DNA from 3 places in the Rossellomorea oryzaecorticis genome. Region 2 is predicted to be linked to each of the others. Evidence: riboswitches for the same ligand, from Rfam matches in the RefSeq annotation. Region 2 holds a riboswitch; each other region holds the start of a gene.
The links. Region 2 has a riboswitch for cobalamin ahead of ACKA06_RS21405 (ribonucleoside-diphosphate reductase subunit alpha). Riboswitches for the same ligand answer to the same signal wherever they lie in the genome.
Positions count from the first base shown of each region.

Region 1: linked by a shared signal. The riboswitch ahead of ACKA06_RS16575 (acyl-CoA thioesterase) and the one ahead of ACKA06_RS21405 (ribonucleoside-diphosphate reductase subunit alpha) in region 2 are both predicted to bind cobalamin.
Region 3: linked by a shared signal. The riboswitch ahead of ACKA06_RS17100 (ABC transporter substrate-binding protein) and the one ahead of ACKA06_RS21405 (ribonucleoside-diphosphate reductase subunit alpha) in region 2 are both predicted to bind cobalamin.

Region 1 is NZ_JBJOSA010000017.1:6,955-14,811, reverse strand. Features, by position in the region: gene ACKA06_RS16605 (bifunctional metallophosphatase/5'-nucleotidase) at 1-1,115, opposite strand, end outside; gene ACKA06_RS16600 (class F sortase) at 1,251-1,883, opposite strand; gene ACKA06_RS16595 (hypothetical protein) at 1,883-2,128, opposite strand; gene ACKA06_RS16590 (DUF4397 domain-containing protein) at 2,061-2,303, opposite strand; gene ACKA06_RS16585 (DUF4397 domain-containing protein) at 2,343-2,678, opposite strand; gene ACKA06_RS16580 (flotillin family protein) at 3,092-4,621, opposite strand; cobalamin riboswitch at 4,803-4,998, shown strand; gene ACKA06_RS16575 (acyl-CoA thioesterase) at 5,146-5,619, shown strand; gene ACKA06_RS16570 (SLC13 family permease) at 6,111-7,472, opposite strand; gene tcuA (FAD-dependent tricarballylate dehydrogenase TcuA) at 7,549-7,857, opposite strand, start outside.
Region 2 is NZ_JBJOSA010000037.1:3,943-11,799, forward strand. Features, by position in the region: gene gndA (NADP-dependent phosphogluconate dehydrogenase) at 1-1,029, shown strand, start outside; gene ACKA06_RS21395 (hypothetical protein) at 1,131-1,307, opposite strand; gene ACKA06_RS21400 (SurA N-terminal domain-containing protein) at 1,694-2,455, opposite strand; cobalamin riboswitch at 2,984-3,165, shown strand; gene ACKA06_RS21405 (ribonucleoside-diphosphate reductase subunit alpha) at 3,350-5,584, shown strand; gene ACKA06_RS21410 (ribonucleotide-diphosphate reductase subunit beta) at 5,602-6,639, shown strand; gene ACKA06_RS21415 (DUF3243 domain-containing protein) at 6,742-7,068, shown strand; gene ACKA06_RS21420 (OsmC family protein) at 7,162-7,611, opposite strand; gene kynA (tryptophan 2,3-dioxygenase) at 7,708-7,857, opposite strand, start outside.
Region 3 is NZ_JBJOSA010000018.1:26,465-34,321, reverse strand. Features, by position in the region: gene ACKA06_RS17120 (CvfB family protein) at 1-128, shown strand, start outside; gene ACKA06_RS17115 (GNAT family N-acetyltransferase) at 241-786, shown strand; gene ACKA06_RS17110 (hypothetical protein) at 874-1,020, opposite strand; gene msrA (peptide-methionine (S)-S-oxide reductase MsrA) at 1,077-1,607, opposite strand; cobalamin riboswitch at 1,778-1,972, shown strand; gene ACKA06_RS17100 (ABC transporter substrate-binding protein) at 2,128-3,066, shown strand; gene ACKA06_RS17095 (FecCD family ABC transporter permease) at 3,029-4,081, shown strand; gene ACKA06_RS17090 (heme ABC transporter ATP-binding protein) at 4,083-5,552, shown strand; gene ACKA06_RS17085 (LCP family protein) at 5,882-6,832, shown strand; gene proC (pyrroline-5-carboxylate reductase) at 7,479-7,857, shown strand, end outside.

The DNA of each region.
Region 1 (7,857 bases), on a different contig from region 2:
AGCCTGCCGACAAATCTGCCTCTGAATCCTGGTCCTTTGCCGTCATGCAGGCATATACCGGCATCAAGTGATTGTCCTATAGCCTCCTTCAAGTCTTTTCCCTGGACCTCGAAAGAAGTCGGATTCAAAGGAGAAGGGCAGACCTCAATCAATTTCTTATTCGATACATAACCGAAGAGCCCCGCATTCACAATCCCGCTGTTCATCAGGCCGATATCGCAATCAAGCATATCCCTGACCCCGTCTGCAATTAAATTAGTAAGTGGGTTTTCTTCCAGAACATCATGCCAAAGAGGGGTTTCAATCGTGTACAGCGGCTCGCTCAATACCTCTATCGCTTTTTCTTTATTTCTCTTTAGAATAGAAAGCACCCCTTCATCCCTGTGTGCATCTTTCGTCGCTAAATTTTGCGAATGCAAGAGGTCCACACCGCAATCGCTGACTTCAATTTCGATGACTCCGATATACTCCCCATAGCAGCCCGCACTATTCATGATTGTTCCGTTCACCACTTTTGCCTGAGGATAAAGTTTATGATCGTGGGCGGATAATATGATGTCTACACCCTCCAATTCCGTCACAAGCTCATCATCCGCAAACGTCCCCAGGTGATTGAGGAGTATGCACAGGTCATAGTTCCCCGCATGCTTCGCCACTTCAGCTTTAATCGCATTATTATAGTCGGTCATATGTACACCCAATCCATCACTGAACACGTCCATGTCAGGTGATGATCCTGTGATGAGGATGCGTAAACCTTTCTTCTCGAGAAGGGTGCTGGATACTACGCCATCGATCTTTGTCCGGCAGCTTTTCAAGAGATTATTACTGATGAAAGGTACCGGGCTGTTCGACGCCATATGTTCAAGTGTGTCGATTCCGTTGAACATCTCATTATTCCCGATTGTCAACGCATCATAACCGGTATAATCCAGGAGCTCAAGTGCAGCCATCCCCATTGTCCCCTGCAGTTCGATGCTTTTAAAATCTGCGAAGTCCCCTCCATCGAGGATCAATGTATTGTCGTCCTTGAACTGCTTGATCAGTGATACAGCCTTAGAGAAAGCTTCAAAATGACTGTGCAGATCATTTGTATGAATGATTTTCAGTTTCATAATTACCTCCGTCTACATCTTTTTTCCAGAAAACTCCCTACTCTAATAGTAATTGAAATAACGAAGGTGTAAAGGATTATTTTGGAAAAAACACAGAAAGAGCTCCCTCCCAAGCGGACCTTGGAACAAAGCTCTTTATGATTCATTCTGCTGTTCGGCGAGTTCTGTGTAGACGACAAGTCTTTCAACATAATTGTGGATATCCCGGTCAAAATAACCGGTGCATGTAATAAGATTGAGCATCCGTTTATCGCTTGGCCCGAAGATTTTCCTGAGCGGCGCGTCATCTTTTTGATAGGCGATTTTGTCTTTTACCACAAATGTGAGATGCTTTCCATCTTCATCATAAAGATGGATTTCATCGCCTTTTTCCAATTCCTTCAATTTGAAGAAGACAGCCGGTGCTTTTTCATTATCCACGTGACCGGCCAACACGGCGTTCCCTGCTTCGCCGGGCTGTACACCCGGTTCAAACCACGCCACATCTTTCCCGTTTTCAGGCAGTTCCATATTCCCATTTTCATCGAGACCGAAATCTTTCACCGGTGCTTCGAGGTCAATGGCAGGGATGGAAAGTGAGGATGGTGTAATGCCTGATTGCTCATGGGCGGGGGCAATCGTCCCTTTATTGCCGGCCGCAATTACGGCCTGCTGGACTGGTTGTTCGGCATATACTTCTGTTTCTTTAGTTCCTTTTGACAGTTGAGGCTCTTCGGCAGAACAAGCTGCCAGAAGAGCCGTCAAAAGGATGAATAATAGAGGTTTCATTATTTTACAAGTTTCCTGCGTACAGCGAATACCAGCGCAGCTCCGCCCAATACTGCAGAGGCAAGGACGATCGGAAGCGCAGTAGAAGAAGATTCTTCAGCAGCTCCTCCCATTCCTGTTTCAGGCATGCTTCCAGGCATCAGGGTGTAGTCTTTCAGTACAAGGACTTCCAAAGAATCAGCTGTATTGATGGCAAATAAGCTGTATACCGTATTTTTTTTCCAGCATGGTTCCAGAAAGATCAAGTACCTGTTCTCCCTCAGGTGTTCTGATTTCAAGGTCATACGTACCTGGATCAAGTTCCTTGTAATCTGTAATGGCTTTGAACTCAGCCCCGCTGAATAATGCGTCTCCGACGATCGGTCCCACATCAACTGCAGGTGCATCAGGTGAAAGGTGGCCGACACGAACTTTCGTCATTCCTTCTGTGACTTCCATTGAGTCCTGCGCAACAACGAGTTACAGGTTATCCACTGTGTTGGCAGCAGCAACTGTGTAAGCCATCCCTTCTTCAACAGTAAGGGACTGGGAAATGACTGGATCTTCGCTGCCCATTGTTCCGGCCGCATAGATCTCTACCTTATGTTCCCCTGCAGGCAGGTTCATGTATTCTGTCGCAGCTTTGAACTCGGCTCCTTCAACGACTGCTTTACCGTCCACATAAACATCTACAGCAGGTGCATCTGGTGAAGCATGGATGATGCGCACCATCGCATCATTCCCGGCAGCAAACGCGCCTCCAGTAAATGTCAGCATGAGAATGGCAGTCACAAAAATCGAGAAAATTTTCTTCATTCATTTCACTCCTTCTGTTTTGTTCAAGCTTTGTATTAAACTTGTAAATATAATGTAGATGACAATCCCTTTATTTATTCAAGGTTATACTTCTATAAACAGATAAAACTAATAACCTACCATACAAAGTCGAAAAAAATCAGTATAGGTTCTTTTACCGCTATTGATTTCCGTGCAAGACTACGCTTTCCGCGGGTAGCCCGTGAGCCTCCCTCGGCAAGCCTGCGGGGTCTCACATAAGCTACTCTTCCCGCAGGAGTCTTCGTCTTGCACTCCAATCAACCGCTAGAAAGGGCTAACCTCTAAATACAACTTTGAACAAATTAAAAACCCGAACTAATTTGCGTCATCTTGTGCAAATTAGTTCGGGTTTTACTTAGACTAAAACACTTTTGTCCCAGCCTCCCATTTTCTTACTTCACTTCCTGTGATTCTTTTTCCTGATTTTGCACTTCTTCCCTGTCTTCTTCATCCGTGTTCTGTGCTGCCGCACTTTCTTTTTCCCCTGTTTGGGAAATGACGGGTTGGTATGGTTTTTCAGGTTTTCTGTCCGCATACGAACGGAGTAATTGACCCACATCGATCCCGGTCATTTCTTTCAAAGGTTCTTGCATATCGAGCATCGTTTTCGTGATGCTCCTGCCGAATGACGGGACACCCTGCCCGTTTCCGGAATCAATGATTTTAACAGAATCGATGTTGTTCAACGGCTGTGCAATCTTCTCTGCAAAGACTGGCAGCATTTCGATCAGTTTTTCCGTTATGATGACGTCACCGTGTTTTTCCATTGCTTCAGCAAGCAGTTTACGTGATTCTGCTTCTGCTTTACCGCGCTGTCTGATGACATCTGCTTCGGCAGATCCTTCTTCACGGCGGATCTTCGCTTTCGCTTCCCCGTCGATTTCCGCTTTGCGGGCTTCAGCTTCCGCTTTACGGGTCGTTTCATAATATTCGGCGTCCGCTTTAGTCTGGCGGACTTTAGATTCTTCCGCTTCAAGTTTGACCGCTCGCTCGCGCTCAAGGAACTGAAGCGTCAATTCTTCTTCTTTTACCTCTTTGGAAAGCTTTGCTTTTTCCAGCTCATAGGATTGTTCTGATTTCGCGCGGGCACGTTCTGTTTCTTCTTTGAATGCCGCATCCTTGATGTCTTTTTCCTTCTTGGATTCAGCAATGGAGATTTGTCGCTTATACTCTTCTTCCTTCGCTTCCTGATCCGTCTGGGCACGGTGAATACGTGTTTCTCGCTCAGTATTGGCCTCGGCAATCTCAGCCTGCTTGCGGACCTCCGCAATACGAGGGCGTCCCAGGTTCTTCAAGTATCCATTTTCTTCATCAGCATCACGGATATCCGTCAAACCGAGGGAAGTAATTTTGAAGCCCATAAGATCCAGCTGTTTCTGCGCGATCTCCGAGACGTCGGCGTTAAACTTCTCCCGGTTGCTGTTGATATCCTCAACGGTCATTTTTGATAAAATGGCACGAAGATTACTTCCTAATACCTCAATGATTTCATCTTCGATCTCTTTTTGATTTTTGCCAAGGAACTGCTCCGCATAGTTGGCAATCCCGTTCAACGTATCTGCCACTTTGACCATCGCGACCGCATCCGCCACGATCGGCACCCCGCCGTTCGTGTACACACGCGGAGTCGACAATTTCAATTGGAAAGATGTCAGATTGACAGGCGTACTTGTCTGGAACCGTCTCAGACGATATCCTCCACCCCTGATGATCTTCATAGAACGCCCTTCCTGATCGGTGAAAATATTTGTTTCTTTTTCAGGATCCCCGAGTTTCGGTCCTGTGATGATCAATGCCTGGTTTGACTTGGCCGTGCGGTAGCGGAATCGCATCCAGAAATAATACCCGATCCCCACAATGGCCGCTACGATCAATACCGGAATAAGGAACATCATAATACCAATGACAGTCAATGAACCCATTCTTACCTACCCCCTGTTTATTTTTCTGCGGAAGATACCGCGTTTTAATAGGTTATATGACTATCTACGGGGCAGCTGCCCTGAAGGTTTCATAAAAATGGGAATTTATTAAATTCCTTCAATTTATCGACAGAATCAGAGATTCCGGTATGTCGAATATGATAGAATAATAGCGTTCACAATTTCATTATTGCCCGTTGGTGAAGGGGATGAGAGTCCATTCTCTTCTTAAAAGGGAAGCTGGTGGAAATCCAGCGCGGTCCCGCCACTGTAAAGCTGAGATTTTTTATATAGGCCCACTGTTTCTTTTCGAAGCGGGAAGGGATAAGAAATCGGCGAAGCTGAGCCAGGAGACCTGCCAATCGGGAAGAACACATAGTTCCTACGGGAGATAGGAGGGTGTTGCGCCAGATGGAACGACATACAAGATCTCATTGGATCATGATCGTCCGATTGGAATAGCTGCATCTTCTTATAATGGGAGATGCATTTTTTAATTCAAAACGGACAGGGAGTTGAAAATGATGGAACAAGCTTATCCAGTTGATCATTCACGTACGATCCAGACAAAATTGGTATTGCCGCCTGATACGAACCATATGCAGACCATCTTCGGCGGAAAGGTATTGGCATTTATCGATGAAATCGCTGCGCTGTCAGCCATGAAGCATTCGAGCTCGGCCGTGGTCACGGCTTCGATCGATTCGGTCGATTTCCTGTCATCCGCAACTGTCGGGGACGCACTCAGCCTCGAGGCGATTGTGACTTCCACCGGAAGGACTTCGATGGAGGTATATGTAAAAGTCTTCTCTGCGAATCTATTGACCGGTATCAAAACCTTGACGACAGAGTCATTCCTCACCATGGTCGCGGTGGATGAAGACGGGAATCCGAAGCCGGTGCCGAAAGTGATCCCGGAAACGGAAGAGGAAATAAGATTGTTCACCACCGCTGTTCTGAGAAAGGAACATCGGAAGAATCGGGCGTTGATTAAATAAGTAAGAGGGCTGGGGTAATTAAAACAAAATAAAATATCCATTTAGGGTTATTAGGAGTTTGTTTTCCGCAGGTTAGCCGTGAGCCGCATTTGGTTAACCTGCGGTATCTTTTTAGGTGGTGATGATGAACATGGACAGATATTTTAGAATGATTCTTATTAGCTCATAAAATGTGAAAATGGATCATATATTTCTGAAATGGATCATATTTCCGGAAAACGGATCATATATTTTCAGAATGGATCATAAATCCTGAAAACGGATTATAAACACCCCACACCGTATCACTTCACCAACTCAATCAATAGATAACTCTCCCCTATCCATCCTTTACAGCCCTCTTTTCACATTTCCACACAGAAATCCCCTTTAGTTTCATCAAAATATTAAAAAACCGTACATGAATTCAAAATAAAAACACTTCTAATGATCGTTCTGATTTTCATTAGACCAGGCATTCCCTCCCCCTCCCTTGCAAAAAAGAAATTCTCTTACCAGTAAAAGAACACCGAGCAGATAATGACGGCTATCCAGGCGGCGGATGACCAAAATCCTGCCCGCATTAAATCCTTGTCAGTAAAATAACCGTAAGAGTAGCTGATCAGATGGACCGGGGACTGGGTGACAAGAAAGAAGCCCGGGACGCATGCCAGAAACACGGGCATGGCAATTTGCATGGGTGATAAATCCGGGATTGTATGTCCAATCGTAATGCTGAGGGGGAGCATGATGGTCAAAAACCCCAGGATATTGACAAAGACGATACGAATGATACTGGTGCATAAAATGAGAAAGAGAATGATCACCCAGGATTGGCGGCCTGTCAGCAGTGAGTCCAAACCTTCTGCCATCCATTCAATCGTGCCTGTATGGATCAGCATCCCGGATACCATTAAAGTAGAGGCGAAAAAGAGCATCAGATCCCAATCAATCGATTTCCTTGCTTCTTCCCATTTCCATACTCCTGCAAAAGGGATCAAGGTTATACATGCGCCCAGCAGGCCGATCTGAGGAATGGAATAACCATGCAGAGGCTGTGCAATCCACAGGATCAAGGTTCCACCGATTATACACATGATCTTTTTTTCGTTGATGCTCACGGGCCCAAGCTCACTGATTCTTTCTTCGATCAATGCTAATAACAGCTTTCGGTCAATCTTCTCAGGTGGAAAAATTAGTAAGAATATCCCCCACAGTATCACGATAAAAAGCAGCACCGGTATTCCAAAAGTCAGGAACCATTTTATATAATTCAAATCGCTCGAAACATCGCTCAGGATCCCGAAAGCGTAGATTGTGGAACTTGCCCCTGTCGCAACAAATGCCCCTGAAATGGCAGCTAGATACGCTACCCCGATAAACAGTGACTTGCCCAGATAATGGACATCCCCTAATTTGCGCAGACTTTTCAGCAGGCTGTCCAGTACAGATGATAACAGGCTGCCTTTCCCTACATTCGACGGTATCAGTACAGACAGGACGATCATGAGCAAAAACGAGATGAAGATCAATGCTTTGCCCGATCCTCCCGACATCTTTAACATAAAGAGCGATACCCTGCTTGCCAGACCCGTTTTGATGAATGCAGCTGAGATAATGAATGTGGAAAACAAGAGCCAAACGATACCCGAGCTGAAATAACTCAAAGTCTGTTCATAACTGAAAAAATGAAACGAAATCAGCAGTATGAGCAGCAGCGAGCTGAACGCAAGCGGAAAGACTTTGCCGATCCAGAGGATTTGAATGATGATGAGTGCAGCGATAGCCTTCCATGTTTCATCCCAATCAAAAAAAGGGAGAAAAAATAAAATATATAATAGGAAAGTGATAACCAGTAACAGTTGTTTTTTCATGACGATTACTCCCATCTTTCATTCAAAGGAAAAAGCCACCGGCAATGGGGTGACTTTTTCCTTTTATCAATCGGTATCAGTGAATGATCGTAGAATCCCGCTTATTACCGAGGGCATACCGGGCAGCCGAAGAGCCGGCTGCTTTTCCATAAACTGCCCCAGACATCAACCCGGATCCCCCAGGGTAATTGTGATAAAAAATCCCGCCGACCATTTCTCCTGCAGCGAACAGGCCGGATAATGGTTCATCATCCGTCTTTAACACTTCTCCTGATGGATTGACACGCAGCCCGCCGAAAGAAAATGTAATCCCGCACGTAACCGGGAAAGCATAGAATGGACCCTTCTCGACCTTCAACGCCCAGTTCGTCTTATCAGGAGTAAG
Region 2 (7,857 bases):
GGCGGAGAGGAAGGAGCGCTTTACGGCCCTGCTATTATGCCAAGCGGACAGAAAGAGGCATATGACCTCTTTGAACCTTTCCTTACCGCCATTTCAGCAAAGTTAAATGGTGAAGCCTGCAGTACATATATCGGGCCGGATGGATCCGGACATTATGTAAAAATGGTTCATAACGGCATAGAATACAGCGATATGCAGCTTATTTGTGAAGCGTATTACTTAATGAAAAATGTTCTTGGCCTGGATGCACAAGAACTGCATGAGATCTTTAAAGAGTGGAATGAAGGAGAACTGGACAGCTACTTGATTGAGATAACGGCTGATATCTTCACCAAAATCGATGAAGAAACGGGTAAACCGCTGGTTGAGGTCATCCTTGACACCGCTGGCCAAAAGGGAACAGGTAAATGGACCAGTATTTCTGCACTGGACCTTGGCGTGCCTCTTTCAATCATTACGGAATCCGTATTCGCCCGCTTTATTTCAGCCATGAAAGAAGAACGGGTGAAGGCAAGCAAGATACTTAAAGGGCCGGAAAACAGCAAATTCAACGGTAACAAGGAAGAATTCATCGAGAAAATCCGAAAAGCCCTTTACCTAAGTAAGATTTGTTCGTATGCCCAAGGCTTTGCACAATTACAGTCAGCATCCAAGGAGTATAATTGGAACCTTAAGCCGGGGGAGATTGCCATGATCTTCAGAGGGGGATGTATCATCCGTGCAGGTTTCCTGCAGGAAATAAAGAAGGCTTATGACCGTGAGCCCGAATTAACAAACCTGCTGCTGGATCCTTATTTCAAGGAGATTGTGGAAAATTACCAGGAAGATGCGCGTGAAGTAGCAGCAACTGCCATTAAATTGGGGATTCCCGTCCCGGGACTCGCCAGTGCGATTGCTTATTTTGACAGCTATCGTGCGGAATCGCTTCCAGCTAATCTGCTGCAGGCTCAGCGAGATTACTTCGGGGCTCATACCTATCAGAGGGTTGATAAGGAAGGCACATTCCATACGGATTGGTTAAAAAAATAGTCCCATGACCATAAAAGCCGCGGTACAATCATGGTTGTACCGCGGCTTCTTTATGTTTATAGAAAAATCCCTGAAATTGTAAAATGGATATTTCCGTCCGTTTACTCTTCGCTTGAAGAATCATCTTTTGTATGGTGTTTCTTTTTTTCTTCCCGCTGTTCTTTCTTTAAGTCTTCAAGCGGGATCGGGTCTACATTTTGTTCACTTTCATGCTGGTCGAGAATGCCTTCTTCGTCTTTGTTCACTTGTTCGGGATGATCATTTGATCTCTTGTTCATGGTTTCATCTCCTTTGTTTTTTAAATCCGCTGTTGATTTCCGTGCAAGACTTCGCTTTCCGCGGGCGGCCGGTGAGCATCCCTTGACAATTGGGGTAACTGTCTAGCTGCAGGGCTTAGAGGCACTTGTCATAAGTCAAACCGGCCAAGAAGGCAAAGAACGCCTTCCAGGCCGATTCGCCTTATGCCACAAACCTCTATTCAAAGCCCTTCCGCTTTTCGGATAGGATTCTTCGTCTTGCACTCCAATCAACAGCTGGAAATACTTTAATAATAAGCTTGAACGGTGTCGTATAATGGTATGATAAACTTTACCCAACTGAATGAAGAAAAAACGTGATAAATAAAAAAGAACAAACCCGCTTTTGGGTTTGTTCTGATAGGATATTATATTTTAACGTCAACTTTGGCGTTTTTCTTCAGGTCTTCTACGTGTTGAACGAGTTTTTCCTGTTTCTTTTGCTGTTCGAGCTGCTGTTTGATTTGCGGCTTGACTTCCTCAAATTTTGGTGCTTTTTGATCTTTGCCTTGCTGGCTAGCGAACTGATCATAGAATTTCTTCATTTCATCTTCAGTCACTTCATCGACTTTTATTTCTTTTTCCACGTAGTTGGTGTATTTGATGTTTTCAGCAACCTGGGTTCTTAATTCTTTCATTGAGAAGCCAGCTTCTTTCATTGCCTTTTCAAATTCTTTTTCGTCCTTGTACTGCTTTTTAACCTGATCAAGCTGTTTGTCTATTTCTTCTTCACTTGCTTTGTACCCTTTCTTGTCAGCTTGCTGCATGAGAAGGGTTTGACCTACAAGACTGTCGATTGTTTGTTTCTTGATTTGTTTGGAAGCTTCTTTAGTGGTTGGGTCTTGTCCCATTTGCTGTAATTGCATTTGAGAGGAAGTAAGAATGTTATTGTAATCCTCACCCTTGAGTTCCTCGTCATTCACGACGGCAACGACCTTGTCTTTGTCCACTTTTTGTTTATCCATTTTCTTTTGCATTTCTTCCATTTGTTTGGCTTGCTCTTGTTGATCCTTGCTTTTTTCTTCGGTTTTTGGTTTATCCTCAGACTGCTTCGCTTTATCTCCATTCCCACAGGCAGCCAAAGCAATCGCCATAATTGTTATCAATAAAGCACTCATTAACTTCTTCATATTATTTTTCTCCTTTCAAAAGAGGGGATTTAAAAAAATCACTTAATGCGCATTTTATATGATTACTTAGTAAAAATAAACCTTTTTGTCTGATTTAATCACTTTGTAACAACCATGAAATACAAGATTTTGTTAGTTTTAACTGGCGCTTAAAGCTTTATTCAGCCGGTCATGAAAAAAAGAGGCTGCTTACGATGGGAGATCCCGTGTAAGCAGCCCGTCAAATATTGGGGACCAAAGAATACTGTCAAACAACCTTCTAATAGGATTATAGGATTTATAAGCAAGTTGCTCAAACGACAAATACTGATGTAATCTGGCTTTACCATACATATTAGCTCTCAATTCTGGGGTGTTCGTGCATTTTTAAAGAAAAAGATAATTATAAGCATATTTGATTTATACCTCATCTAAATTGAAAAAGAGTTCCGATTCCTTCTTGAAAAATCTATTCAATTAAATTATGATGATTAAGAACACAATACTTTGTGTTTTGATTAATTAAAATAACTATATATTGATTAATTCAATGAAATCTGTAAATACGGTGTCTATGAAGACTTAATAGGGAATCTGGTGTAAATCCAGAACTGTCCCCGCAACTGTAAGTGATGACGAACTAAGGAATGTCCACTATCTATATAAGATGGGAAGGCCTTATAGTAGGATGAAGCACGAGTCAGGAGACCTGCCGTATTTATCACGTACGATCTTCTTCGGGAATTGGGAGGATATGCGAGGATAGAATAATAGAGTTTATACATATGTCTGTTATTTCATATCATCGCTATATTCAGGGCCCGTCCAATAGAGGACGGGCCTTTTTATTTTCTCTTACGAAGGCGTATTGTACGGATGGATTAATCAGATACGGGAGGAAAGATTAACATGACTATGATCCAAACAGCAAAAACAACAACAGCCGAGAAACTCTGCCGCAAGCTGCAAGAAGAGTTCCCGCAGCTGGATTTGACAGATTTTCACGAGAAAATAAATGGACTTCTCCAGGTGAAAATGGGACTCTCGGATGATCAACTCTATCATCAATCAATCTTGTCGGCTGTTGAAAGGATATCTGATGAAGCACCGGACTGGACGTATGCGGCTGCTTATCTTTATTTAGAAAAACTCTATCTTGCCAGCAGCCGGTCAAGAGGGCTGGATCCCGCAAAACCTTATCGTTCGTTTTTTGACTTGATTCAAGAGCTTATCGATCAAAAACTATACGACCCCCGCCTGCTGGAGGCGTACAGCCGGGATGAGATCAAGCAGCTGGAGTCATTATTGGATCCCTCGAAAGACAAGCTGTTTACCTATATCGGCATTGTTACCCTTGCAGAGCGTTACTTGACGAAATCTCATGACGGAAGGGTTTACGAACTTCCCCAAGAGAGATTTATGATTATTGCCATGACCCTTTTGATGGATGAGGCTAAAGGAAAGCGGTTTTCACTGATAAAAGAGGCGTATTGGGCACTTTCCAATCTGTATATGACCGTCGCCACACCTACTTTGGCAAATGCGGGTAAAAGTTACGGTCAGCTTTCCAGCTGTTTCATTGATACGGTGGAGGATGATTTGAGAAGTATCTTTGACAGTAACACGGATGTGTCGACTCTCAGTAAAAATGGAGGGGGTCTTGGCATCTACTTAGGGAAAGTCCGCAGCAGGGGCAGTGATATCAAAGGATTTAAAGGTGTGAGCTCGGGAGTCATTCCCTGGATGAAGCAGCTTAACAATACTGCCGTTTCAGTCGATCAGCTCGGTCAGCGCCAGGGAGCGATTGCCGTCTATCTCGATGTGTGGCACAAGGACATTCATTCTTTCCTCGACGTTCGGTTGAACAATGGAGATGAGCGGCAGCGTACACATGATTTGTTTACCGGCGTCTGCCTGCCGGATCTATTTATGGAAGCTGTGGAAAACCGTGACGAATGGCATCTCTTCGACCCCCATGAGGTAAGGAGTGTCATGGGGTTCAGTCTGGAAGACTACTATGATGAAAGAAAAGGGGAAGGGTCTTTCAGGGAGAAGTACATGGAATGTGTGGAGCATTCGGGACTGTCTAAAAGAACAGTTCCTGCAATTGACATTTTTAAGCGGATCATGATTTCCCAGCTGGAAACAGGCACACCTTTCATGTTCTACCGTGATTCCGTTAACCGCCAGAATGCCAATAACCATAAAGGGATGATATACTGCAGCAATCTCTGTACCGAGATCACCCAGAATATGAGCCCTTCTTATATAGAGGAAGAAAGGGTAGAAGACGGAAGGATCATTACATATAAACATCCCGGTGATTATGTTGTATGTAATCTTGCATCCCTTTCACTGGCTAAAGTTGTCAGGGACAATGTGCTGGCAAGAACCATCAAGACAGCCGTAAGGCTCCTTGATAATGTCATCGACCTTAATGAAATCCCGGTGCTGCAAGCACAGTTGACTAACAAGCGTTACAGAGGGATAGGCCTTGGGACGTTTGGCTGGCATCATTTATTAGCCATAAAGGGAATTCGCTGGGAAAGCGATGAAGCAGCGTCTTACTGTGATTCCCTCTATGAAGAGATTGCTTATCACACGATTGAGGCAAGCATCGACCTTGCCAAGGAAAAAGGCGCATATCCTTACTTCCCGGGTTCAGAGTGGGAGAATGGCCTTTATTTTGATAAAAGGGGCTATTGTGATACTCATTGGGACTCATTAAGGAAGAAAGCAGCTGCAACCGGAGTGCGCAACGGGTACCTTATGGCAGTGGCGCCTAACTCGTCCACTTCACTGATCGCCGGATCCACCGCGAGTATAGATCCTTTATTCAGACAGCTCTATTCTGAAGAGAAAAAGGATTATAAAATCCCGGTGACAGCACCGGACCTTTCAGCCGAAACGAAATGGTATTACAAAACGGCTTATTATATTGATCAGCATTGGAGTATAAAACAAAACAGCAAAAGACAGAGGCATATCGACCAGAGTATCTCATTCAATCTCTATGTAAGAAACGACATCAAAGCGAAAGACCTTTTGCTCCTTCATCTTGATGCCTGGAAATCGGGATTGAAGACTACTTATTATGTAAGATCCACATCAGGCTCTGTTCTTGAAGAATGTGAAAGCTGCCACAGTTAAAAAAGGAGGATTTGAAAATGACCATACTGAAAAAAAGAGAACTGCTTGATTCGGAGTCGCCAAATAAATCTACCTCCATCATTAATGGGCGGAGCTCAAATGTCTTAAACTGGGATGATGTGCGATTTTCATGGGCATATCCAAAATATAAAAGAATGCTGGGGAACTTCTGGACTCCCTTTGAAATTAATATGAGCAAGGATATCAATCAATTCGAAACACTCTCACTGAAAGAACAGGATACTTTTCTTAAAGTCATCGGTTTATTGGCGCTCCTTGATAGTGTGCAGACTGACTATGCCGGAAAAGTAGCCGACTTCTTGACGGATTCCAGTTTGAATGCGCTGATGATCATCCTTGCACAGCAGGAAGTCATTCATAATCATTCATACAGTTATGTGCTCTCGAGTATAGTGCCAAAGCAGAAACAGGACGAAGTATTCAATTACTGGAAAACGGAGCCAGTCCTAAAGGAGAGGAACGCGTTCGTTGTGAATGGATATAAGGATTTTGCTAAAGCACCAACTATTGAGAATCTGTTAAAATCGATCATTTATGATGTCATCTTGGAAGGGTTGTTTTTTTACAGCGGGTTTGCGTTCTTTTATAACCTTGCCAGAAATCAAAAAATGGTTGCCACGAGTACGATGATCAATTATATCAATCGTGATGAACAGCTTCATGTCGGCTTGTTCGAAAAGATCTTCAAAGAAATACTGGTGGAATATCCATCTTATCAAACGGGTGAATTGATGGAATTTGGCCGGAAGACATTCTTGAAAGCTGCGAATTTGGAAATCGAATGGGCCCGGGAAATCATCGGGGATGAAATTGACGGGCTGCTGATGACCGAACTTGAGAGCTATATAAAATTCATGGCCAACAAGAGGGCGAAGCAGCTCGGATTTGAACCCCCTTTTGAAGGATATCAGACGAATCCATTAAAGTGGATCATAGCATACCAGGAAGTGGACCTCGGTAAAACGGATTTCTTTGAGCAGAAATCCAGGCAGTATACAAAAACCACCGATGTGAATGGATTTGATGACTTGTAAAGCACGTTAGTAAACTTTTTCCATTCAGCTCTCTCTATTAAGTTTAAGCATCTCTTTAACGGGAATATAGAAACTACAGTAAAGAGAGGAGAGATTTAACAAATGGCAAATCAATCTACAGACAAAATGGAAAACAAAGTAGACAACACATTGTCACGTATGTCAGAAGATAAAAAAGAGGATATTCTATCAAACTTTGACCACTTCAAAGAATACTTAGGCAGTAAAGTGTCACTTGCGGACAAGCTGGGGATGAATGAGGAACAGCAGGCGAAAGCTGCCCAGAAAGTCGGGGATTATCTTGCTGCTCATGAAGAACCTAAAAACAGGGAAGAAAAGCTTCTCTATGAATTGTGGAAAGCAGGCAATGAAGACGAGCAGCATATGCTTTCCCATATGCTTGTGAAACTTGTACATTCCGAATCTTAAACATAAAAAAGGCGCTTCTCAGTTGAAGCGCCTTGATTTATGGGTGAAATATAATGTCCTCGAGAACTCGGGCAGGATGCTTCCAGAATGAATTCAATCCTGAATCATGACCGTTTCATCGAGTTCAATGGCTACATTCCCTTTGACAGCCCGTGAAATCATACAAGACTGCTCTGCTTTAACCGCTAATTTTGTTGCGGCAGCCAGTTCTTTTTCCGTACACCCTTTGGATAGGACAAGTATCGGGCGATGAATGATTTTCTTATAGGTGATGACACCTTTTTCAACCTTCACGATTCCTTCAGATTCCATCGTTAAAGAGGCTTTCGGTATCCTGCTTCTTTCAAGCATCGCTGCCAACGTGATGATATAGCAGGTTGCTGCCGCACCAAGAAGCATCTCATCAGGATTTGTGCCTGTTCCGGGACCATCCATTTCAGGAGGGATGGAGATTTCAGTGTTAAGGGTGGTGGAGGTCAGTGTCCCGACGTCATTTCTCAGGCCCGGCCAATCTGTCTTGATGTAGAAAGAATGAATATTCATTTGACCTTACTCCTTTTTAATCTATTATAAGACAAGGATACTCTACTGCATGGAGATTCAACAAGAAAAACGGACTCCATTTTCATGAGGAGTACGTTATAAGCTGGTCCTGACGTTCCAGAGCTCAGGGAAGAATTGATGATCAAGGACCTTCTTCAGATAACTTACCCCGCTTGAGCCGCCGGTCCCTTTTTTATGGCCTATTATTCGTTCCACTGTTTTCATATGACGGAATCGCCACTGCTG
Region 3 (7,857 bases), on a different contig from region 2:
AAAGCCAGCCGGATGAAATCAAGGAACGCTTCAATATGAGCAAAGCTTCCTTTAAACGGGCGATTGGAAAGCTGATGAAGGAAAACAAGGTTTATCAAGAAGAAGGCTGGACGTACTTGAAAAAATAAAATAAAGACTGAAGAAGAGCGGAGATTGGTTCCGCCCTTCTTTTTTTATATGCAATTAACGCATGCGTTCCTCCAGTATCTATATGTTAGAATGGAGTGGAGGAGGGATTTAATGGAAAATGCATTTGATTATACATTAGAAAAGGCTGGACTTGATGATCTTGATACTGTTTTATACTTACTTAAAGATGCCTCAAAATGGCTGAAAACCCAAGGTCTTCAGCAGTGGGATTATTATTTGACGGATATGGAAGGGAATCTTAAAGAAATCTCTGATTCGATTAAGAAGGGCTCAACTTATTTACTACTTATAGAAAATAGGGCAGTGGGAACTTTGACGTTGGAAAATTCGCCGAATGAATGGGATTGTGAGTTGTGGGGATCTGATGCAGATGAAGACGTGTGTATGTATTTACATCGCTTAGTGGTGGATCGTGAGTGGAGAGGGAAAGGATTGGGTGACATCTGTTTAGATTGGGCTGAATCTTACTGTCAGGAAAATGGATATGAAAAGATAAGGTTTGATTGTCTGCACAGCAATAAAGGACTGAATCAATATTATCAGAGAAGATTTTCATTGAAGGAGACCGTCCATATCCACGGGGTGCACAACAAGTACGAAAAGATAGTTGCAGAACCGAGAAAATCTGGCGATTGATGGCTTTTCTTGGTGGAGGATTTCCCCGGTTCCTTATTCTTAAGTTATACAAAAGGTATCATTCTATTCATCGCGGGCTAAACATCATCATTCATTTTGTTTTCTTTCCTCGCCATGTTCAGCATTTTTGTCATTCACTTTGTCTTCATCCGGGTAAGGATCGAAGTAATTGACAGCTTTGCCGGGACCTTCAAAACCTACTACCTGTTCCTTGTCCGATTGATTTTTTTTCATCATGCAAAACCCCTTTCCTTCTTAGTATTTGAGAAAGGGGATTTTGTCATCCGGGATTATTGCTGCCAGTGGCGGTCGATGAATTCATCCCTGCCTGATACTTCACGGTCCTTTTTATATTCATCAGGATTTTTCTTGTAAAATTTTTGATGATATTCTTCGGCACGATAAAAAGGTGCGGCCGGAAGAATCTTTGTGACGATTGGCTTTTGGTATTTTCCGCTTTCGGCCATTTTCTGTTTGGAAGCCTGGGCTTCTTCTTTTTGTTTATCATTGTGATAAAAGACAGCCGTGCGATACTGATTCCCGCGATCATGGAACTGTCCTCCATCGTCTGTCGGATCGATCTGCGGCCAATAAAGGTCCAATAATTCCTGATAAGAAAATAAGGAAGGGTCAAATGTGATCTGGACTACTTCATAATGTCCAGAATCCCCTTTTTTTACGTCTTCATAAGAAGGGTTATCGACATGGCCGCCTGAATAACCAGATTCGACTTCTATAATGCCGGGTAATTCATCAAATGGTTTAACCATGCACCAGAAACATCCTCCGGCAAACGTGGCATGTTGAATTTCTTTCGTCATTCCAAGAACCTCCCGCAGCTTTTTGCTGCTGTAATGTGGTAAAGAAAGTTAAGATTGAACAAATTTTATCACTTCGCATGAGGGTTTGACAATCAAAAAGATGCATCTGTGAAGCAAAAAGATATTTACCGGACGGGGATGCTCCTGTATAATTCATTTGAACGGAAAATTACATAGTTGAATGTTTGGGTGAAGCGGAATAGAATCATATTCCATTGCTTCTTAAAAGGGAAGTTGGTGCAATTCCAACGCGGTCCCGCCACTGTGAATGGGAGCAAACTGCAGGAACCACTGTATGAAAATACGGGAAGGTGCAGCAAGCAATGACCATGAGCCAGGAGACCTGCCTGACATCTTAATGACACTGGTACTACGCGGATAGGAAGGTGTAACGTGCATACTTGGATTCAACCTGTTTTTTATATGCATTTTACACAGCATCCCCATACCGGCCGGGGATGTTTTTTTATTTGGAAAGAGTGAAAGCGGTTTTTATTATGACAGAAAGTAGGAGAGAACAATGAAAAGAATCAGTCTATTATTAATGTTAATGCTGTCTGTGTTATTTACGGCTGCCTGCGGGAGCGAGCCTGGTAATCAAAACAGCGGACAGGGTACCGAAGAGAAAGCTGCCGAAGAATCGGTTTCGGTAAAAGACGCCTTAGGGGCTGAAATTACGCTTGAATCAAGACCGGAGAAAATTGTTACGTTAATCCCGAGTAATACGGAAATACTATTCGAACTCGGACTGGGTGAAGAAGTGGTCGGGGTGACCGATTTTGATAACTACCCTGAGGAAGCGGCCGAGAAGGAGAAGATCGGCGGAATTGAATTCAATGTGGAGAAAATCATCAGCCTGGATCCCGATCTGGTGCTTGCGCATGAATCCACGGCGGTAAGCGCAAAAGAAGGACTGGATCAACTGCGTGACGCCGGGATCACTGTCTATGTGGTACGTGATACACAGAAAATCAACGAAGTATATACCATCATTGAGAACATCGGGAAATTGACAAGAACGAAAGGCGATGCAGATAAGCTGGTTGCTTCCATGAAGAAAGACCTTGATGAATTAAAATCAAAGGCCGGGGAAATCAAAGAGAAGAAGAAGGTATATGTAGAGGTGGCGCCGGCACCGGATATTTATTCTACCGGGAATAATACATTCATCAATGAAATGCTTGAACTAATCAATGCGGAAAATGCCATGAAAGATCAGGAAGGCTGGATAGCAGTGAACCAGGAAGAAGTCATTTCCGCAAATCCTGATGTCATCATCACGACGTACGGTGATCATGAACAAGTAGTGAGCCGTGACGGTTGGCAGGATGTAAATGCAGTGAAAAACGAACAGGTTTATGATGTCAACACGGACCTCGTTACGCGTACCGGCCCGAGATTGGTTGAAGGAGTAGAGGAAATTGCCAAGTCTGTTTATCCGGAGATTTTCAAAGAATAATATATGGGTTGTTTATCTGATTGCGCTGGCCATCCTCATCCTGGCGCTTTTAGCGGGGATATCAATCGGGACTTTAAAGGTTCCGATCATAGATATCATCAAGATCATCAGTGCCGAATGGCTGCCGGGTGTCCCTCTTGGGGGTGTCGATCCCATGCATTCAAATATTGTATTTTCCATTCGTTTACCGCGTGTACTGCTAGCTTTACTTGTGGGAGGCTCGCTGGCTATTGCCGGGGCCTCCTTTCAAGGGCTGCTGCGGAATCCACTCGCTGATCCGTATACCCTTGGAATGTCCTCAGGTGCATCGGTGGGAGCGGTCGTCACCCTCTTTTTTAATATAAGCCTACCGTTTCTCGGTTTATTCACGCTGCCTGTACTCAGTATCATAGGATCATTGTTCACTGTATTCCTCGTATTGGGGTTCGCAAGGAAGGTCGACCGAACGATGAAGGTGGAAACGATCATACTGACAGGAATCATCTTCAGCTCATTTCTCGGCTCTGTCATTTCCCTCATGATCGCTTTATCAGGGGAAGAGCTGAGGCAGATCATCGGTTGGCTGCTCGGCAGTGTATCAATGAGAGGCTGGGATTATATTTTTATTGTCCTGCCATTTTTTATTCTGGGAACGTTGATTTTGATGTTCAATGCAAAAGAATTGAACGGGATGAGCTTCGGTGAAGAACAGGCCCGTCATATAGGGATTTCCGTTCAGAAGAGAAAATACTTGATTCTGATTGCGGGAAGCACATTGACAGGTGCGGCCGTTGCCGTTTCAGGGACGATCGGATTTGTCGGACTGGTGATCCCTCACTTTATCAGGAGGATCATTGGATACGATCATTCGCATGTGCTGCCGCTCTCCATCATTATTGGCGGGGCATTCCTCGTGGTGGCCGATCTCGTGTCCCGAATGATTATCAGTCCATCCGAATTGCCGATCGGAGTGATCACTGCTTTGATCGGGGCACCGATTTTTGCTTATATTCTGATCAAGAAGAAGGGGGGATAACATGCTTGAAGTCCATCAGATTTCCGTTGGGTATGAGGATGCATCCGTTGTGGAAAACATTGATTTTCATGTAGGCACAGGTGAGTTTTTCGGTATCCTTGGGCCGAATGGCAGCGGGAAAACGACTCTTTTGAAGGCTTTGTCGGGCATCCTTCCTCATACTGCAGGGACCATTCGATTGAACGGGAAACCGTTGAATCATTATTCATCCAAGGAGCTGGCGAAACTTGTAGCCGTGCTTCCCCAGATTACCTCGCACTCCTTTTCCTACAGGGTGAAGGAGACGGTCATGCTGGGTCGTTATCCTCATCAAAATGGGTTATTTAAGTCGGTTTCCCCCCAAGATGAAGAAATCGTTCAGCAGGCATTGAGGCAAACCGGGGTCGAAGCCCTTCAGGACCGGAGGCTGGACGAGCTTTCCGGAGGGGAGAAGCAAAGGGTGTATCTCGCACAGGCGCTTGCACAGGAACCAAAAGTCATCCTGCTCGATGAACCGACCAATCATTTGGATCTTTCCTATCAAAAGAATTTGCTGGAATTATTGAAAAAACAAACAAAAGACCAGGGATTGACCGTAATCTCGATTTTCCATGATTTGAACCTGGCAAGCCTTTATTGCGACCGCCTCATCATGCTGAATAAGGGTGAAACGAAAATAGTCGATCATCCGGAAGAAGTATTAAAGGAAGAACATATAAGGGAAGTATACGCTACAGAAGTACATAAGCAAGCCCATCCACAGGTGGCCAAACCGCAGATTGTCATCCTTCCCGAAGACAATCCGGCAGCGGAAGCAGCTCAGCCGGGGGAGGCTTTCTTGCATGTTACACCTGAAATGATCACCTATCGGTCGCCAGTCCATATGAAGTGTATGTCTTCAGGCGTGACCGGATCCGGATTTGGATGGTATAAAAATGTGGTGAACAGATACGTGTCACCACATTATGATTGCACCGATTACAGAGAAGATATGATGAATTTTCTAGTGGGAAACGATCTCGATCCATCTTTTACAGTGGGAATGATGACGGCGGTGAATCTCGAAGATGTGGCATATGACTCGTATTTGATGGAAGGACATTCGATCTTTGTCGTCGTGACAGCAGGCGTCGGAAATGCAGTGGATGTGACTGCAGTACATGAGTATCCCCAAGAGCTGAGGCCGGGTACGATCAATACATGGGTTTTCGTAAACGGCAGGCTTTCGGATGAAGCCTTTATCGAGGCGCTGGTCATTTCCACCGAAGCGAAAGTAAAAGCGATGCAGGAGCAGAATGTCGTTGACCACCGAACAGGCACCCTTGCCACGGGAACACCGACGGACAGCATCCTGATCGCATCGACCCACCAGGGGACATCCTACCCCTTTGCCGGCAGCGTGACACCGCTTGGACGGCTGATTGGAAAAGGCGTATTCGAAACGACGAAGAAAGCTATTGAATCGTACAGGAAAAGATCGCGCAAATCATGAAAATGTGCGAATTGTGGGCTGGATCTCTATTTAAGGATAGGGGCCCGGCTTTTTTAGTGGCCAGTGGTTTAATCTTTTTTTGTAAGGGTAATACCTTTTAGGACCAATTAAACGGACTTTCTAAAAGGCGGGGACCATTTTATCCTAGGCTGGAAGCACGAAATTTTAGAGATATATCCTGCCAGTTATGGTAGTATGAACTATATATTCTTGTCCCTTTGGTAATTCATGCATGCTGCTCCATAACCTGAGTATTGAGTTACCGGGGAATGTAGAGTAAAATCTTTCAATAGCTTGCTGCCATTTCATTTAACAAAGAAGGTGGAACAATGGAATCAAGACTCGACCGTAAAAAAACGAAGAAAAAAAGAGGCAGAAAAATAATATTAGTGCTATTATTGATCATTTTTTGTTTAGTGGGTTATTCTGCGTTTCAATTTTATAGAGGCTATCAAATGGCCGATGGTGAACAAAATATGAAGGACTATAAATTCAATGGTGTTAAAGACGAAAACGGAAAGATAAATGTATTGCTGTTGGGCGTTGACAGCAGGGGCGAGGAGAAATCCCGTACAGATACCATGATGCTCGCTCAAGTCGATCCTAAGACCAATGAAACGAAACTGGTTTCATTTATGCGTGATATTTATGTGGAGATCCCGGGATACCAGAATTATAAGTTGAACACAGCGTTCTATCTCGGAGGCCCTGAATTGCTGCGCAAAACGATAAAGCATAACTTTGATATCGACATCCAGTATTATATGATGGTCGATTTCAAAGGATTTGAACAATCCGTAGATATTCTTGCCCCTGAAGGGATTGAAATGGATGTAGAGAAAGCGATGTCTGAAAACATCGGAGTTTCGCTTCAGCCAGGGGTGCAGAAGCTGCACGGGAAAGAGTTATTGGGATACGCAAGATTCCGTCATGATGCAGAAGGTGACTTTGGACGGGTTGAGAGACAGCAAAAAGTCATCACCGCACTTAAAGAAGAGGTACTCAGCGTCGGCGGTGTCACGAAGCTGCCGAAACTTGCCGGTTCCATCCAGCCTTACATTCAGACGAATATGAGCAAACTCGATCAAATATCGCTGGTCAAAGATGTCTTGTTAAGTAACAAGGATGAAATCGACAAGCTGACAATCCCGGTCGAGGGCTCCTATGATTTCGGAAGCTACGAGGGAGTCGGATCAGTCATCGAATTGGACTTTGATCAAAACATCCAGGCATTGAAGGATTTCCTGAATGGAAAGAGCTCCGATGAAGTGACGGAATAATAATTGAAAAATGGTTAAGAATGCACATCGGACGTTTTTGTCTGATGTGCATTTTTTTGTAGGAGAGTGGGGTGATGATTGGGTGCTTGGGCGTTGATTGAAGTGTGGAGGCGTGATTGGCGGGCCTGATTGTGGTGTGCCGCTTCCTTAATGTATATTGAGGTCGTTTTTAACTTATTTTTCCAAGTGACGGAATTATCGCTGAAATTAAAAGATTATTGGCCGGTTTCGAAAGATTATCAGCCGTAATTAAAAGATTATCGGTCAAAATTCGAAGATTAAAGGTCAAAATTAAAAGATTCCCCAACCAAACGGCTATAGTCCTTCAACTCACCCCCTCAAAACCCCGCTTAATCCCCAATTGTAAATCCAATAATTCTGATTATACGGGATTATTAGTGATTTGAAGCTCTCAGAAGGCATTTGAACCACATAAATGGGAATGACAACGCTTCCACTTTCTTTTTCGGCGTATTCCTTACTACTTCCGGATATCGCCTTGATATCATTTACCAGCGTGTTACGATTATAAACGTTGTGAACAAAGCACAGGACAAAACAAACATTGAAAACAAAAAATAACATTAAAAATAAAAACATAACTGAAAAACAACCTTATTAAATGAAAGAAACGGAGTGGATATTTTTGTTGAAAAATAAAACAATCGCTTTTCTTGGTGCAGGTAATATGGCTGAAGCAATGATTTCCGGAACGGTACAGAGTGGAAAGATTGCTAAGGATCAAATCATTGTCTCCAACCGAAGCAACAAAGAAAAACTTCAGGAAATAAATGAAAAGTACGGTGTACGCACATTATTGAAGGATCAACTTCCGTTCAGCGAAATCGATATCCTCATCCTTGCAATGAAACCAAAGGATATAGATAAAGCGCTGGATTCAATCAATCATCTCGTCAAGAGCGATACAGTCATCATGTCGGTGCTGGCAGGAATCACGACATCACACATGGAAGAACAGCTTCCCGGCGGTCAATCTGTCATCCGCGTGATGCCGAATACGTCAA